3 regions of the Actinopolymorpha singaporensis genome follow, and region 1 is predicted to be linked to each of the others. Evidence: predicted binding sites of a transcription regulator. Region 1 holds the regulator's gene; each other region holds the start of a gene.
The links. The regulator HrcA, encoded in region 1, represses chaperone genes, less so after heat shock. The targets are predictions, from matches to a motif close to TTGGCACTCGNNNNNNNCGAGTGCCAA.

Region 2: a site for HrcA is predicted at 2,676-2,702, ahead of groL (chaperonin GroEL). Genes of this name have one in related genera too.
Region 3: a site for HrcA is predicted at 2,341-2,367, ahead of groES (co-chaperone GroES). Genes of this name have one in related genera too.

Annotation. Positions count from the first base shown of each region.
Region 1 covers NZ_LT629732.1:3,883,479-3,888,792, reverse strand. The annotation lists gene BLU27_RS17600 (PhoH family protein) at 83-1,114, opposite strand; gene BLU27_RS17595 (histidine triad nucleotide-binding protein) at 1,287-1,640, opposite strand; gene dnaJ (molecular chaperone DnaJ) at 1,676-2,809, opposite strand; gene hrcA (heat-inducible transcriptional repressor HrcA) at 2,848-3,867, opposite strand; gene BLU27_RS17580 (MBL fold metallo-hydrolase) at 4,115-5,020, shown strand; gene BLU27_RS17575 (DUF3097 domain-containing protein) at 5,130-5,314, shown strand, end outside.
Region 2 covers NZ_LT629732.1:386,716-392,029, reverse strand. The annotation lists gene thrC (threonine synthase) at 1-25, shown strand, start outside; gene BLU27_RS01780 (MoaD/ThiS family protein) at 22-303, shown strand; gene BLU27_RS01775 (alpha-amylase family protein) at 366-1,964, shown strand; gene BLU27_RS01770 (cold-shock protein) at 2,278-2,478, shown strand; gene groL (chaperonin GroEL) at 2,846-4,477, shown strand; gene BLU27_RS01760 (dipeptidase) at 4,759-5,314, shown strand, end outside.
Region 3 covers NZ_LT629732.1:3,013,087-3,018,400, forward strand. The annotation lists gene BLU27_RS13750 (glycoside hydrolase family 3 protein) at 1-347, shown strand, start outside; gene BLU27_RS13755 (Rid family detoxifying hydrolase) at 429-809, opposite strand; gene BLU27_RS13760 (class I SAM-dependent methyltransferase) at 978-2,294, opposite strand; gene groES (co-chaperone GroES) at 2,535-2,831, shown strand; gene groL (chaperonin GroEL) at 3,091-4,713, shown strand; gene BLU27_RS13775 (MFS transporter) at 4,956-5,314, shown strand, end outside.

The DNA.
Region 1 (5,314 bases):
GGTCGCTTCACAGATGCCTTCGCGATGGTGGCGGACTCTCGGTGGCGTCGAGCGCGGGCGGTGAACCGATCCAGGGAGCCGGTCAGGGACGCCGTGGCGCGGGCTGGCGCCGGCCGACCTCGACCGGGCGGCCGCCGTTGTCCGCGGAGCGCTTGGCCTCGTAGGCGTCGTAGGCGGCGACGATCCGGCCCACCAGCTTGTGGCGTACGACGTCCTGGCTGCCCAGCGTGCTGAAGTGCACGTCGTCGAGCCCGTCGAGGATGTCGTGCACGACCTTCAGGCCCGACGACGTGCCGCCCGGCAGGTCGATCTGGGTGACGTCGCCGGTCACCACCATCTTCGAGCCGAAGCCCAGGCGGGTGAGGAACATCTTCATCTGCTCCGGCGAGGTGTTCTGTGCCTCGTCCAGGATGATGAACGCGTCGTTGAGGGTGCGGCCGCGCATGTAGGCGAGCGGCGCGACCTCGATCGTCCCGGCGGTCAGCAGCCGCGGGATCGAGTCGGGGTCGATCATGTCGTGCAGCGCGTCGTACAACGGCCGGAGGTAGGGGTCGATCTTCTCCGACAGCGTGCCGGGCAGGAAGCCCAGCCTCTCCCCGGCCTCGACCGCCGGCCGGGTGAGGATGATCCGGTTGACCTGCTTGGCCTGCAGCGCCTGGACCGCCTTCGCCATCGCGAGGTAGGTCTTGCCGGTGCCGGCCGGGCCGATGGAGAAGATCACCGTGTGCTGGTCGATCGCGTCGACGTAGCGCTTCTGCCCGACCGTCTTGGGCCGGATCGTCCGGCCGCGGTTGGACAGGATGTTGAGGGTGAGCACGTCGGTTGGGCGTTCGGCGTCGCGGGTCCGCAGCATCGCCACGCTGCGCTCCACCGCGTCGGAGGTCAGGCCGTGCCCGGAACGGACGATGGCGACCAGCTCGTCGAAGAGCTGCTCGACGAGGATGCGCTCCTCCGGGGCCGCGGTCACCGTGATCTCGTTGCCGCGGACGTGGATCTGCGCGTCGAACTCCTTCTCCGCCACCCGGAGAAACTCGTCGCGCGGGCCGAGCAGGCTGACCATCGAGATGCTCGAGGGTACGACGATCTTGGTCTGTGTGGGGCTGGTCTGCGCCATGGGCGGCCTGTTCGGCCCCTCCTTAGGGTTCCCGACGCTCGAAACGTCGTTCATCGTAGCTCCGCCCGGCCGGAACCGGGACTGGTATTTCCGCTGTGGGGGGTATGCCCGAGATCGCCGCGGCCCGCGGGCGCCCCGAGGGCGCCGGCCGGACGCGGGGTCGGGCCGCCGGTCACCCGAGCGCGTCGGACATCTGCCGGCCGGCCAGCACGTGCAGGTGGCAGTGGAACACGCCCTGGCCGCCCTGGGCGCCGATGTTGGTGACCACGCGGTAGCCGGCCTCGCGTACGCCCAGGTGGTCGGCCACCGCGGCGCACTCGCGCAGCAGCTCACCGGCCAGCTCGGGGTCGTCGGCGACCACCGCGTCGAGATCGGCCCGGTGGTCCTTCGGGATCACCAGCACGTGCACGGGCGCCTGCGGGCTCACGTCGGGAAAGGCCAGCGTGCGCTCGGTCTCGCGCACCACCTCCGCCGGGATCCCCCCCGCCACGATGCGGCAGAACACGCAGTCGGCGTCGCTCGCCACGCCGGACTCCCCTCCGTCGGGTTCGGTTGTTCGGATCAGCCGTTGAAGGCATCGCGGATGCGGGAGAAGACCCCGCCCCGCCGCTCGGAGGTGACCTGCCCGCTGGCCTTCTCCTCACCACGAAGCCGGGCCAGCTCGGTGAGCAGCTCCCGCTGGGCGTGGTCGAGGCGGGTCGGCGTCTCCACCACCACGTGCACCACCAGGTCACCGCGCCGGGACCCGCCGGACAGGTGGGGTACGCCGCGACCGGTGAGGACCAGCTCGTGGCCGGACTGGGTGCCCGGCTTGGCCTCCACCTCGACGGAGTCCTCGTCCAGTGTGTCCAGGGTGATCGTGGTGCCGAGGGCGGCGGCGGTCATCGGCAGCTTGACGGTGCAGTGCAGGTCGTTGCCGTGCCGGCTCCACACCTCGTGCGGCTCGACCTGGATCTCGACGTACAGGTCACCGGCCGGGCCGCCGCCGGGCCCCACCTCGCCCTGGCCGGACAGCTGGATGCGGGTGCCGTCGTCGACGCCGGCCGGGATCTTGACCGCGAGCGTACGGCGGGACAGCACCCGGCCCTCCCCCGCGCACTCCGGGCAGGGGTTGGGGATGATCGTCCCGAATCCCTGGCAGCGCGGGCACGGCCGGGTCGTCATCACCTGGCCGAGGAACGAGCGCTGGACGGAGTTGACCTCGCCGCGGCCCTCACACACCGTGCAGGTGGTCGGCGACGTGCCCGGAGCGGCGCCGCCGCCCTGACAGCTCTGGCACACCACGGCGGTGTCGACCTGGATCTCCTTGACCGCGCCGAACACCGCCTCGGCCAGGTCGACCGGCAGCCGCAGCAGGGCGTCCTGGCCGCGCCGGGTGCGCGGACGCGGCCCGCGGGTGCCGGACGAGCCGAAGAACGCGTCCATGATGTCGGTGAACGAGAAGCCCGGACCAAAGCCCGCGCCCTGGCCCGCGCCGGACGCCATCGGGTCGCCGCCCAGGTCGTACACCTCACGCTTCTTCGGGTCCGACAGGACCTCGTAGGCGCGGGTGACCTCCTTGAACCGCTCGTGCGTATCCGGATCGGGGTTGACGTCTGGGTGCAGCGTGCGCGCCAGCCGACGGTAGGCCTTCTTGATCTCCTCCGCGGAGGCGTCGCGTCGGACGCCGAGGAGCTCGTAGTAGTCCTGGCTCATGCTCTGGGATGCCTTCGGCACTGACTCATTCCCTCGGATCATTCCCCTGCAAGGATCTGGCTGACATAGCGGGCTACGGCGCGAACCGCTCCCATGGTGCCCGGGTAGTCCATTCGGGTGGGCCCGACCACGCCGAGATTGGCGACGGCCTCGTCCCCAGGACCATAGCCGGTGGTGACCACCGAGGCCGTGGAGAGTTCGACGACGGGGTTCTCGTGGCCGATCCGGACGGTGAAACCGGACGGGCCGGTGGTCTCACCGAGCAGGCGGAGCAGCACGACCTGCTCCTCCAGCGCCTCCAGCACCGGCCTGATGGAGGTGTGGAAATCGGCGCCGAACGGGATGAGGTTGGCCGTACCGCTCACCGCGATCCGTCCCTCGGTGCGCTCGGCGACGGTCTCCAGGAACGTCGACACGATCGTGGTGACCTGCGGACGCACCGACACGTCGAACATGTCCGGCAGGTCGGCGACCGCCGAGGCCGCCTCCGTGAGCGGCCGCCCGGCGACCACGGCGTTCAGCCGGGCCCGGACGTCGCGCAGGAACTCGTCGGCCACCGTGGTACCCACGTCGACCACCCGCTGCTCGACCCGGCCGGTGCTGGTGATCAGGACGATCAGCAGGCGGCTGGACGACAATGTGACGAGTTCCACATGACGCACCGTGGAGCGGGTGAGGGTGGGGTACTGCACGACCGCCACCTGCCGGGTGATCTGGGCGAGCAGGCGCACCGTGCGGTGCACCACGTCGTCCAGGTCGACCGCGCCCTCCAGGAACGCCGAGATGGCGCGGCGTTCTGCGCTCGACATCGGCTTGATCGTGGTCAGCCGGTCGACGAACAGGCGGTAGCCCTTGTCGGTGGGTATCCGGCCGGCGCTGGTGTGCGGCTGGGCGATGTAGCCCTCCTCCTCCAGCGCGGCCATGTCGTTGCGCACGGTCGCCGGGGAGACGCCCAGGTTGTGCCGGTCGACCAGGGCCTTCGAACCGACCGGCTCCTCGGTGTGGACGTAATCCTCGACGATCGCGCGGAGGACGGCCAACTTCCGGTCGTCGAGCATTGGCTTCGGCCTCCCTCGTCCTGGCGCGTTCCCACGGGTCTGACGTACTGCTGCGGCGGTTCGGACGGTACCCGGCCCGCGCCGTACTGGCGCGGCTGTGGGCCCGCCCATCTCGACGAGCCCACGCGCGAGTGCGCCGTCCGAACGGATCTTGGACCGGCATCAGACTGGCACTCGCCGAACCTGAGTGCCAGTCTACGGCGACACGGCCACCTTGTGCTGACCACGGCAATGGGATGCTGTGGCCGTGAATGTCCTCCGAGCCGGCTGGGCCGAGAGCTGGACCGAGATGGGGCCGGGCTGCTTCGTCCGGCGCTACCCGTCGTTCGACCTCACCGTGGGGGTGGTCGCCGGCGCCGACGGGCTGCTCGTCGTGGACACCCGGGGCGGTCCCCGCGAAGCGGACGAACTCCGCGCCGACCTCGCCAGGCTGTCCGACCTGCCGGTCCGGTGGGTCGTCGACACCCACTGGCACTTCGACCACACGTTCGGTAACCAGCGGTTCGCGGGCGCGGCGATCTACGGGCACGAGACGGTGCCCGGCGTGCTGGCCGAGCGGGGCGAGGAGGTGCGAGCCGCCCTCGCCCGGCGTTCCCCGGAGTGGGAGCAGGACATGGCCGACCTCGCGCTGACCCCGCCCGACCGTACGTTCGCCTCGGTGGCCGTGATCGACCTCGGCGACCGGGTGGTCGAACTCGTCCACCCCGGTCGTGGCCACACCGACGGCGACGTGGTGGTCCGGGTGCCGGACGCCGACCTCGTGTTCGCCGGCGACCTGGTGGAGGAGTCCGGGCCGCCGGCGTACGGCGACGACTCGTTCCCGCTGGAGTGGCCGTCGACGCTGGAGGTGTTCACCGGCCTGCTCACGCCGGCGTCGGTGGTGGTGCCGGGGCACGGCGCGGTGGTGGACCAGGCGTTCGTGACCGGGCAGTTCGGCGACGTCACCGCGGTCGCCGAGACGATCCGCCGGCTCGCCGGGGAGGGCGTGCCGGAGGCCGAGGCGCTGACCGCGGCGGAGTGGCCCTACCCCACCGAGCGGCTGGCCGAGGCGGTCCGCCGGGGTTACCAGCACCTGCGCCAGTCCGGCGTACCGACGGCCGGGCCCGCGGGATCCGGCCCGGGCCGGCGTTCCCTCCCCCTGCTGGGGCAGTAGCCGAACGACCTGGGGCGCACGTACGACGGAGGCCGGCAGGTGCCGGCCTGGGCCGGACGGGCGTGGCGTTCCCGGCTCGCGGGCCGGTCCGCCGCTACGCTCACCGATCATGGCCGGACCTGGTGACCGCTATTCGCAGGACGTCCTGACCACCGACTGGCGGGCGCCGAAGCTCGGCCGGACGGTCGAGGTGGACGTCGAACCCGACATGGTGCTCGAGGACGCCACCACCGGTTTCTGCGGTGCGGTGGTGGCGATCGAACGCGACCTCGTGGTGCTGGAGGACCGGCGCGG
Region 2 (5,314 bases), 2.9 Mb from region 1:
ATTCACGGAGGCTGGGCTCGCATGAGCGTCAAGGTTCGGATCCCCACCATCCTGCGTACCTACACCGGCGGCTCGTCGGAGGTGAAGGCCGACGGCGAGACGCTGGCCGAGGTGCTGGAGTCGCTGGACGCGAACTACCCCGGCATCCGGGCGCGCGTGCTCGACGACGCGGGCAAGCTCCGCAGGTTCGTCAACGTCTACGTCGGCGAGGAGGACGTGCGGTTCGCCGGCGGCCTGGACACGCCGACCCCGGAGGGTACGCAGGTCTCGGTGATTCCCGCGGTCGCCGGCGGTGCCCGCTGACTTCTCCGCCGGCAACGGAGGGCGTCACCGCCGCGGTACCCGCGGCTCCGGACGCGGTGTTCGTGCTGCACGAACGCATGGACGGCCCGCGTCAGGCGCGCCTTGACGCGGGCCGGGCCACCGGGGCCACTGGTGCCACCAGGTTCACCACCGCCGAGGTGGAGGTCGGGCTGGCGCCGGGGCCGTACGGCCTCGACGTCACGGTGGCCTGCCCGGGCGCCGGCCTGTCCTGGGTGGTGCTCCGCTGGCGTCGCCGCGTACCCACCTCGGCGCTGATCCTCGGCGACGCCTGGGAACGTTCCTACGGCGACCTGTCCTGGCGTCACCACCAGCCCGAGCGGCTGCTGCCGTGGTCGTGGCTCGCGCACGACCCGGTGTCCGCGACGACCACGGGAATGGGCGTTCGCGTACGCCCGAACGCCTTCTGCGCCTGGACTGTCGACGAGGACGGCTGCTCCCTGTGGCTCGACGTCCGCAACGGCGGCGGGCCGGTGTCGCTGGGGAAGCGGGTACTGTCCGCGGCCACGGTGGTCGAGGTGGCCGGTGACGCGAACGCCTCGCCGTACGCCGTCCAGCGCGGGTTGACAGCGGCGATGTGCACCGACCCGTTGCCGCCGGTGAAGCCCGTGGTCGGTGCCAACAACTGGTACTACGCCTACGGCCGCGACTTCGGCCCGGCGCAGATCCTGCGCGACGCCGAGACGATCGTGTCGTACGCCGACGGACATCCGGTGCGGCCGTTCTGCGTCGTGGACGCCGGATGGAGCCCGGGCGGGGTCTGCCCGGGAGGCCCGTGGACGGCGGGTGTCGCCGGTCTGTTCGACGACATGCCGGGCTTCGCCACGGACATCGCGGCGCGCGGTGCCCGGCCGGGGATCTGGATGCGCCCGGCAGCGCTGTCCACGGTGACCGACCCGGCGCGACTTCGGCCCGGCCCGCGCCCGGCGCGGGAGCAGCCGCTCGACCTCACCCTGCCCGACAACCTGCAGACCATCCGGGACGATGTCGCCCGGCTGGTGGGCTGGGGCTTCGAGCTGGTCAAGCACGACTTCTCGACGTTCGACGCATTCGGCCGCTTCGGCCCGGCGATGGGTTCGGAGCTGACCGACTCCGGGTGGCACTTCGCCGACCGCGGACGCACGAACGCCGAGATCCTCCTCCGGCTGTACGAGACGATCCGCGAGGGTGCCGGTGACGCGGTGGTGATCGGCTGCAACACCGTCGGGCACCTGGCCGCCGGGCTGGTGGAGGTGCAGCGCATCGGCGACGACACCTCCGGCCGGGACTGGGAGCGGACCCGCCGGATGGGGGTCAACGCGCTCGCGTACCGGCTCGCCCAGCACGGCTCCTTCTTCGCCGCCGACGCCGACTGCGTACCGTGCACGCCGGTGACTCCCTGGGAGAGGAACCGTCAGTTCCTCGACCTGGTGGCCCGGTCCGGGACGGCGTTGTTCGTCTCGGTGGACCCGGCTGCCCGCACGCCGAAGGTGGACGCCGACCTGCGCGCCGCCGTCCGGCTCGCGCTGGACGGCGGGGAGCCCGGCGGAGTCGAGCCGCTGGACTGGCTCTGGACGACGGCGCCGCGACGGTGGCGCTCCGGGGGCGAGGAACTCGGCTACGCCTGGGGCGAATCCTTCGGGGCGTCTCCGCTGGCCAGCTGAGGTTTTGTCCCGCATACCGGGACGCCTGTTACTCAGGGTGGTAGCCGTGGTGGCCCCTTCACTCTCCGCTTCCGAGGCCTGGTCAAGGGGGCCGAACCTGGCCCAAAGGAGATCGTTCAGACATCTCCACACCGGTGATGTTTTTGGCTATGGTCGGCCGTGGTCGCCATGATCGTGCGTAACGGCTCGACCGCCAACGGTGGGAATGCGCGCGGATCTATCGCAACACCTCCCCTCGCGGGACGGGTGCGGTGAGTACGACCCGGGCCCGCGCCGGGCGGGTCTGACACCCGAACGGGTCTGAGGAGAGGGCATGACGCAGGGAACCGTGAAGTGGTTCAACTCGGAAAAGGGCTACGGCTTCATCGCGGTGGACGACGGTAACGACGTCTTCGTCCACTGGTCGAAGATCCAGATGGACGGATACAAGTCCCTCGCCGACGGGCAGGCCGTCGAGTTCGAGGTCGTCCGTGGCCCGAAGGGGCTTGAAGCGCACGAGGTGCGCCCGGTCTGAGCCAGGCCACGGAAGGCGACGCCGGGGGCCCGGGCGGATGATCCGTCCGGGCCCCCGGCATGTCCACGTCGGACCCTCGGCAGTTCCACGTCAAGCCCTCGGCGCCTCCGCGTCAGGCCCGGGGTGTGCCCCGCGACAGTGGGCCGGCGCGTCCGTGCCGACCGGGCGGCGGCTTGTCCGTCCTCCCCGGCCCTCGGCTTGCACTCTCCCAGGTCGAGTGCTAAACACGTGTTAGCACTCGAAGGTCGCGAGTGACAATCCATCTTGGTTTGGTTCGACGAGGTTCCCGGCCTGGCCGGGAAGCGTCCGTCGCGGGCGTCGACCCGAACCCACGACCATCCACCCACCTGGGGGAGGATCCAGCTAGATGCCCAAGATCATCTCGTTCAACGAGGACGCGCGCCGCGGTCTCGAGCGGGGTATGAACACCCTCGCCGACGCCGTCAAGGTGACTCTCGGCCCGAAGGGCCGCAACGTCGTCCTGGAGAAGAAGTGGGGCGCGCCGACGATCACCAACGACGGCGTCTCCATCGCGAAGGAGATCGAGCTCGAGGACCCGTGGGAGAAGATCGGGGCCGAGCTCGTCAAGGAAGTAGCCAAGAAGACCGATGACGTGGCCGGTGACGGCACCACGACCGCGACCGTGCTCGCACAGGCGCTGGTCCGCGAGGGTCTGCGCAACGTCGCCGCCGGGGCCAACCCGATGGGCCTCAAGCGTGGCATCGAGGCCGCTGTCGACCGGGTGACCGAGCAGCTCGCCCAGGCGGCCAAGGACGTCGAGACCAAGGAGCAGATCGCCTCTGTGGCGGCCGTCTCCGCCGGTGGCGACGCGAGCGTCGGCGAGATCATCGCCGAGGCGATGGACAAGGTCGGCAAGGAAGGCGTCATCACCGTCGAGGAGAGCAACACCTTCGGGCTCGAGCTCGAGCTCACCGAGGGTATGCGCTTCGACAAGGGCTACATCTCGCCGTACTTCTGGACCGACGCCGAGCGCATGGAGGCCGTCCTCGACGACCCCTACGTTCTCGTCTACAACGGCAAGATCTCCGCGGTGAAGGACATGCTCCCGCTGCTGGAGAAGGTCATGCAGTCCGGCAAGCCGCTGGCGATCATCGCCGAGGACGTCGAGGGCGAGGCCCTGGCCACGCTCGTCGTCAACAAGGTCCGCGGCACCTTCAAGTCGGTCGCCGTGAAGGCCCCCGGCTTCGGTGACCGCCGCAAGGCCATGCTCGGCGACATCGCCATCCTCACCGGTGGCCAGGTCATCTCCGAGGAGGTCGGCCTGAAGCTGGAGAACGCCGGTCTCGACCTGCTCGGCCGCGCCCGCAAGGTCGTCGTCACCAAGGACGAGACGACGATCGTCGAGGGTGCCGGTGACCCCGAGCAGATCTCCGGCCGGGTCAACCAGATCCGCGCCGAGATCGAGCGCAGCGACTCCGACTACGACCGCGAGAAGCTGCAGGAGCGGCTGGCCAAGCTGGCCGGCGGCGTCGCGGTGATCAAGGTCGGCGCCGCCACCGAGGTGGAGCTGAAGGAGCGCAAGCACCGCATCGAGGACGCCGTTCGCGCGGCGAAGGCCTCGGTCGAGGAGGGCATCGTCGCCGGTGGCGGCGTGGCGCTCGTCCAGGCCGGCAAGAAGGCCTTCGACAAGCTCGACCTCGAGGGTGACGAGGCCACCGGCGCCAACATCGTCAAGGTGGCGCTCGAGGCTCCGCTGAAGCAGATCGCGGTCAACGCCGGTCTCGAGGGCGGCGTCGTCGCTGAGAAGGTCCGCGGGCTTCCCGACGGCCACGGCCTCAACGCCGCGACCGGCGAGTACGTCGACCTGCTCGCGGCCGGCGTTCCCGACCCGGCCAAGGTCGTGCGTTCGGCACTGCAGAACGCCTCGTCCATCGCCGGCCTGTTCCTCACCACCGAGGCGGTCGTCGCGGACAAGCCGGAGAAGGAGAAGGCCCCGGCGGGCGGCGGTATGCCCGACGGCGGCGGCATGGACTTCTGAGTTCGCTCGAAGTCAGCTAGCTCCCGCATCACGCGGCGCGGGCGGTCACGGAATCCTCGGTGGCCGCCCGCAGTCGGCGCAGGGGCGGTCACGGAATCCTCGGTGGCCGCGCGCAGTCGGCGCAGGGGCGGTCACGGAATCCTCGGTGGCCGCGCGCAGTCGGCGCAGGGGCGGTCACGGAATCCTCGGTGGCCGCCCGCAGTCGGCGCAGGGGCGGTCACGGAATCCTCGGTGGCCGCCCCTTCTGCGTGTCCGCACCACCGCCACGGCAAGATCGGGGCATGGCCACCACGACTCCCACCGACCACCTTGATCGAGCGCGTGCTCTGCTCGCGGCCAATCCGCTGGTCGACGGGCACAACGACCTGCCGATCGCGATGCGGCATGCCAGTGCCTACGACTTCGACAAGGTGGACATCGCCCTCGACCAGCCTCGCCTGCAGACCGACATTCCGCGGCTGCGGCGGGGACATGTCGGCGCGCAGTTCTGGTCGGTCTACGTGCCGAGCCGGCTGCAGGGCGACCACGCAGTTTCGGCGACGCTGGAGCAGATCGACGCCGTGCACGCGATGGTCGCCAGGTACGCCGACACGTTCGGGCTCGCGACCACTGCCGACGAGGTGGAACAGGTCTTCGCGTCCGGCCGGATCGCGTCCCTGATGGGCATGGAGGGCGGTCACTCCATCGACTGCTCGCTGGCGACGCTCCGCGCGATGCACGCGCTCGGCGTGCGGTACATGACGCTCACCCACAACGACAACGTGCCATGGGCCGATGCAGCGACCGACGAGCCGGCTGTCGGCGGACTGTCGCGGTTCGGGGTCGAGGTCGTCGCGG
Region 3 (5,314 bases), 870 kb from region 1:
GGTGCGAAGGTCGCCTGGTGGGTGAGCGGATCAGCGTGGTCGGTGGCCGGTCCGAGGACCGTGCCCGGCTCACCGAGGCCGCCCGCAAGGCAGGCTTGACAGTAGGTGAGGGCGGTGACGTCGTGCACCTGTTGGGCCGCGGTGAGGCGGGCTCCGGCGCGGTGGTCGTCGCCCTGGACACGCCGTACGGCCTGGCGCGCAGTTCCGCCTCCGAGGCGCGGATCGGGTTGTACGGGCGTACGCCGGAAGCGTTTCACGCCCTGGTCGACGTGCTCACCGGCAGGGCACGCGGCGGCGGCCGGCTTCCGGTGCACGTCGGGGACCTGCCCGCACAGCACTGCAGGTAGCGAACCCCCACCGGAACGAACTCCGGCCCGCGTCTTCGGGTGAGATCGCGGGCCGGAGGTTCGTGCGGGTGGGTGCGGAGGTCAGGACCGCAGCGCGGCCACGACGTCGATCTCCACCAGGATGTTGTTCAGCTGGGACCCCACCGTGGTGCGGACGGGGTAGGGCTCCTCGAGGAACGACTCGTACACGCGGTTGAAGTCCGCGAAGTCGGCCAGGTCGGCCAGGTGCACGGTGGCCTTCACCACGTCGGCGAAGGTGAGTCCGCGCTCGGCGAGCACCGCGGCGACGTTGCGCATCACCTGCGCGGTCTGCTCGGCTACCCCGCCCTCCACGAGCTTGCCGGTCTTCGGGTCGGCCGGGCCGAAGCCCGCCGTGTAGAGGAAACCGTTGGCCACGATGCCCTGGGAGTAGGCACCGGCCGGGTTGGGCGCCTGGTCGGTCTTGATCGCTTCCTTGGCCATGGTGGTCCTTCCGCTCGGTCGGCTGGCAGCCGCTGCGTCCGCCGTCGTGTGCCTTCGTACGCCGTACGAACCTCTGGGGTCGGTGCGTACGGTTACTTCCGAATACTGCCGCTAAGCGACACTAACGGGTGCGTCCGGTGCGCCCGCCGCGGCGTTGGGGGTAGGCCTTCACGCGGGTGGCGGCGAGCTCGACAACGGCGTCACCAGCAGGGCGACGCTGCCGGCGGCGGTTCTGGTCACCACCAGCGTCGCCGCGGCCGAACCCCGCGGAGCGAGGCGCTTGCGGAGCACGTCCGGGTCCACGTCCACGCCCCGCTTCTTCACGGTGAGGGTCCCGACGTCGCGGGCACGCAACGCGCGCTTGAGCGCCTTCACGTCGTACGGCAGCACCTCCTCGACGCGGTACGCGGTGGCGAACGGTGTCGGCACGTGCCGGTCGGAGGTGAGGTAGGCGATCTTCGGGTGCACCAGCGCCCCGTCCACCAGCGGCGCCACCGCGGTCACCAGCCCGGCGCGGATCACCGCACCGTCGGGTTCGTAGAGGTAGGCCCGCGGCTCGCTGACCGGCGCCTCGCCCGGGTCGTCGGCGTCGGTGAGCCCGGCCGCCGCAGGGAGCACGGTCGCGCGCCGGCGTACGGGTTCGCCGGAGCGTTCCGCCCGCGACCGCAGCGCACCCGACCACAGGGCCGCCTCCTTGACCTCGCGGCCCTCGCTGATCCACTCCGCCTCCACCTGGGCGGGGACCAGCGAGTGCGGGATGATCGGTGCGGTCTTGACGCAGGCGGTGCCGGTGAGCAACTCGGTCACGAACGACCAGGGCGGTGAGTAGTCCGCCGGGTCGAAGACCCTGCCCCGGCCCGAGCGCCTGGCCGGGTCGGCCACCACCCCGGCGTACACCGATCGGTCCACGTCGGTGACGTCGGCCACCTCGACCCGGGCGTGCACCCGTCCGGGCAGGCCGGGCGCCGGCGGACCAGGGGAGTCGGGTGGCACGTCGGGGCCGGCCAGGCCGGCCAGGCCGGCCAGGTTCGCGCGGGCGATCTCGGCGGTCAGCGGGTCCCGGTCGAACCCGGTCACGGCCAGCCCGGCCCGCACCAGCGCCAGCAGGTCTCCGCCGATGCCACAGCACAGGTCGGCGACCGGCGCGGCCACGGCCTGATCCGGGTGGACGCCCGCCGAACTTCCCTCGGCGCCGAGCACGGCGGCGATCCGGCCCGCACGGTACGCCGCGACGCCGGCCGTGGTGGCCTGCTCCAGTCCGTCGCGGGTGAAGAACATCCGGTCCGCGTCGGGGCCGAACTTGGTCCGGGCCCGACGGCGCAGAGCGACCTGGGTGAGGGCAGCGGCCACCAGGTCGGCGGGGTGGTCGCGGCGCAGCCGGGTGGCAAGGGCGATCGCGGCCCGTTCGTCGTAGGCCGCCTCCACGTCGGCGAGCAGGCCCTGGCCGGCGGGTCCGCGGAGTGCCCGGAACACCTCGAGGTCCATCGGCTCCTCCGCGGGTCGCGGTTTTCGGGGTCCGGTTCCGACCCGCCTGGCACTCAGGTTGACCGAGTGCTAACAACCGCATAGATTCGGCATTGGCACTCTCGACCTTAGGGTGCCAGCAACAGCCCGCGACGAGGCGGCCGGCACCGCGACGACGGCTCGCCAGCGTCGCTCCACAGGTGAAAACAAACTCACGTACACGTGTTCACCGTGACATCCCGTGAAGGGGGAGGTCAGCAAGTGTCGGTCTCCATCAAGCCGCTCGAGGACCGCATCGTCATCAAGACCCTCGACGCCGAAGAGACAACCGCGTCGGGTCTGGTGATTCCCGACACCGCGAAGGAGAAGCCCCAGGAGGGCGAAGTTGTCGCGGTCGGTCCGGGTCGCATCGACGACAACGGCAACCGGGTCCCGCTCGACGTCGCTGTCGGCAACAAGGTGATCTTCAGCAAGTACGGCGGCACCGAGGTGAAGTACAGCGGCGAGGAGTTCCTCATCCTCTCCGCGCGCGACGTGCTCGCCGTCGTCGAGAAGTAGGCCAACGCCGCCGGCAGGAGGGCGGGCCGCGCGCCCGGGTCCCCCGGCGGGCGCGACCCGCGACCACCTGGTCGCGACCGAGTGGTCGCGTCGCCACCGCCCTCCTGCCGTCGGCTCCTGCCGCCGGCCCGGGTCCCGTCCCTGGCCGCACGCGGCAACAGACGTACACGTTTGACGGACGACTGACGACCGGCACCAGCCGGGGCCCGGCCACCGCCGGACGACCCCGGTGGGGCGTCGTGGAAGGACATTTAGACCCATGCCGAAGATCCTGGAGTTCGACGAGAACGCACGGCGCGCCCTCGAGCGCGGCGTCGACGCCCTCGCGAACACCGTGAAGGTGACGCTGGGCCCGAAGGGCCGCAACGTCGTCATCGACAAGAAGTGGGGCGCTCCCACCATCACCAACGATGGTGTGACGGTCGCCCGCGAGGTGGAGCTCGAGGACCCGTTCGAGAACCTCGGCGCCCAGCTCGTCAAGGAAGTCGCCACCAAGACCAACGACATCGCCGGTGACGGCACCACCACGGCGACGGTGCTCGCCCAGGCGATGGTGCACGTCGGGCTGCGGGCGGTCGCCGCCGGCGCCAACCCGATGGCGCTGAAGAAGGGCATCGACCGCGCGGTCGAGTCCATCAGCACCTTCCTCCTGGACAAGGCCAAGTCGGTCGACACCCGGGAGGAGATGGCCCACGTGGCCACCATCTCCGCGCAGGACGCGCAGATCGGCCAGCTGATCGCCGAGTCGTTCGACAAGGTGGGCAAGGACGGTGTGATCACCGTCGAGGAGTCCAACACCCTGGGCACCGAGCTCGAGCTCACCGAGGGCATGCAGTTCGACAAGGGCTTCATCTCGCCGAACTTCGTGACCGACGCCGAGCGCCAGGAAGCAGTCCTGGACGACCCGTACATCCTGATCCACCAGGGCAAGATCTCCTCGATGGCCGACCTGCTCCCGCTGCTGGAGAAGGTCGTCCAGGCGGGCAAGCCCCTGGTGATCATCGCCGAGGACGTCGAGGGCGAGGCCCTGGCCACCCTCGTGGTCAACAAGATCCGCGGCATCTTCAACTCCGTGGCCGTCAAGGCGCCCGGGTTCGGTGACCGCCGCAAGGCCATGCTCGAGGACCTCGCCGCGCTCACGGGTGGACAGGTCATCGCCCCCGAGGTCGGGCTCAAGCTCGACCAGGTGGGCCTCGAGGTGCTCGGCACCGCCCGTCGCGTCACGGTGACCAAGGACGACACCACGGTCATCGACGGCGGCGGCTCCGCCGACGACGTGGCGGCCCGCGTCGCCCAGATCCGGGCCGAGATCGAGAACACCGACTCCGACTGGGACCGCGAGAAGCTGCAGGAGCGGCTCGCGAAGCTGGCCGGCGGCGTGTGTGTGATCAAGGTCGGCGCGGCCACGGAGGTCGAGCTCAAGGAGAAGAAGCACCGCATCGAGGACGCCGTGTCGGCGACCCGGGCGGCGATCGAGGAGGGCATCGTCACCGGCGGTGGCGCCGCCCTCGTTCACGCCGCGGCGGCGCTGGACAACCTGTCCGAGCTGACCGGCGACGAGAAGGTCGGTGTCGAGCTCGTACGCCAGTCCGTCCGCGAGCCGCTGCGCTGGATCGCCGAGAACGCCGGCGCCCAGGGTTACGTCGTCGTGGAGAAGGTCCGCGAGAACGGCCCCGGCAAGGGCTACAACGCCGCCACCGGCGAGTACGGCGACCTGGTCGGCCAGGGCGTCATCGACCCGGTGAAGGTGACCCGCTCGGCGCTCGCCAACGCGGCGTCCATCGCGGCGATGCTGCTCACCACCGAGACGCTCGTCGTCGACAAGCCGGAGGAGGCCGAGGAGGCCGCCGGTCAGGGCCACGGCCACGGCCACGGTCACTGATTCGCTAGCCGGCTGAGACCGGCCGGCTCCGGCGTACGCCGGACAGCACGCAGAACGGCCGAGGGGCCGGGATTCCTCCGCGGAGGAGTCCCGGCCCCTCGGCCGTTTGTCGCCGGTGAGCCGCGACCCGTTCAGTTGCTCGCCCCGGCCGCGTCCGGGCACGACCCGCGCGAATCGCCCGAACCCGCGAATCGCCCGAACCCGCGAATCGGCCGAAGCCGGAACCGGCGACAATAGGTCTGATGTCCACCCAGGTCACCCTCAGGTCCCTCGGCGTGCGGGTGTACCTGCCGTCCCTCCTCTACGGCGTGGGCCAGGGCGCCATCGCGCCGATCGTGGCGTTGTCCGCCCGTGACCTGGGCGCATCGGTCGGCTCCGCAAGCCTGGTCGTGGCGGCCGCCGGTGTCGGTCAGCTCGTCGGTGACCTGCCTGCTGGAGCCCTGGCCGGGCGCATCGGTGAGCGGCGGGCGATGCTGGCGGCCTCCGCACTCGTGGTCGGTGCACTCGGCGCGTGCATGCTGGCGTCCACCGAGTGGCTGCTCGCGCTGGGCATCTTCTGCACCGGTCTCGCCGGAGCGGTGTGGGGCCTCGCGCGGCAGGC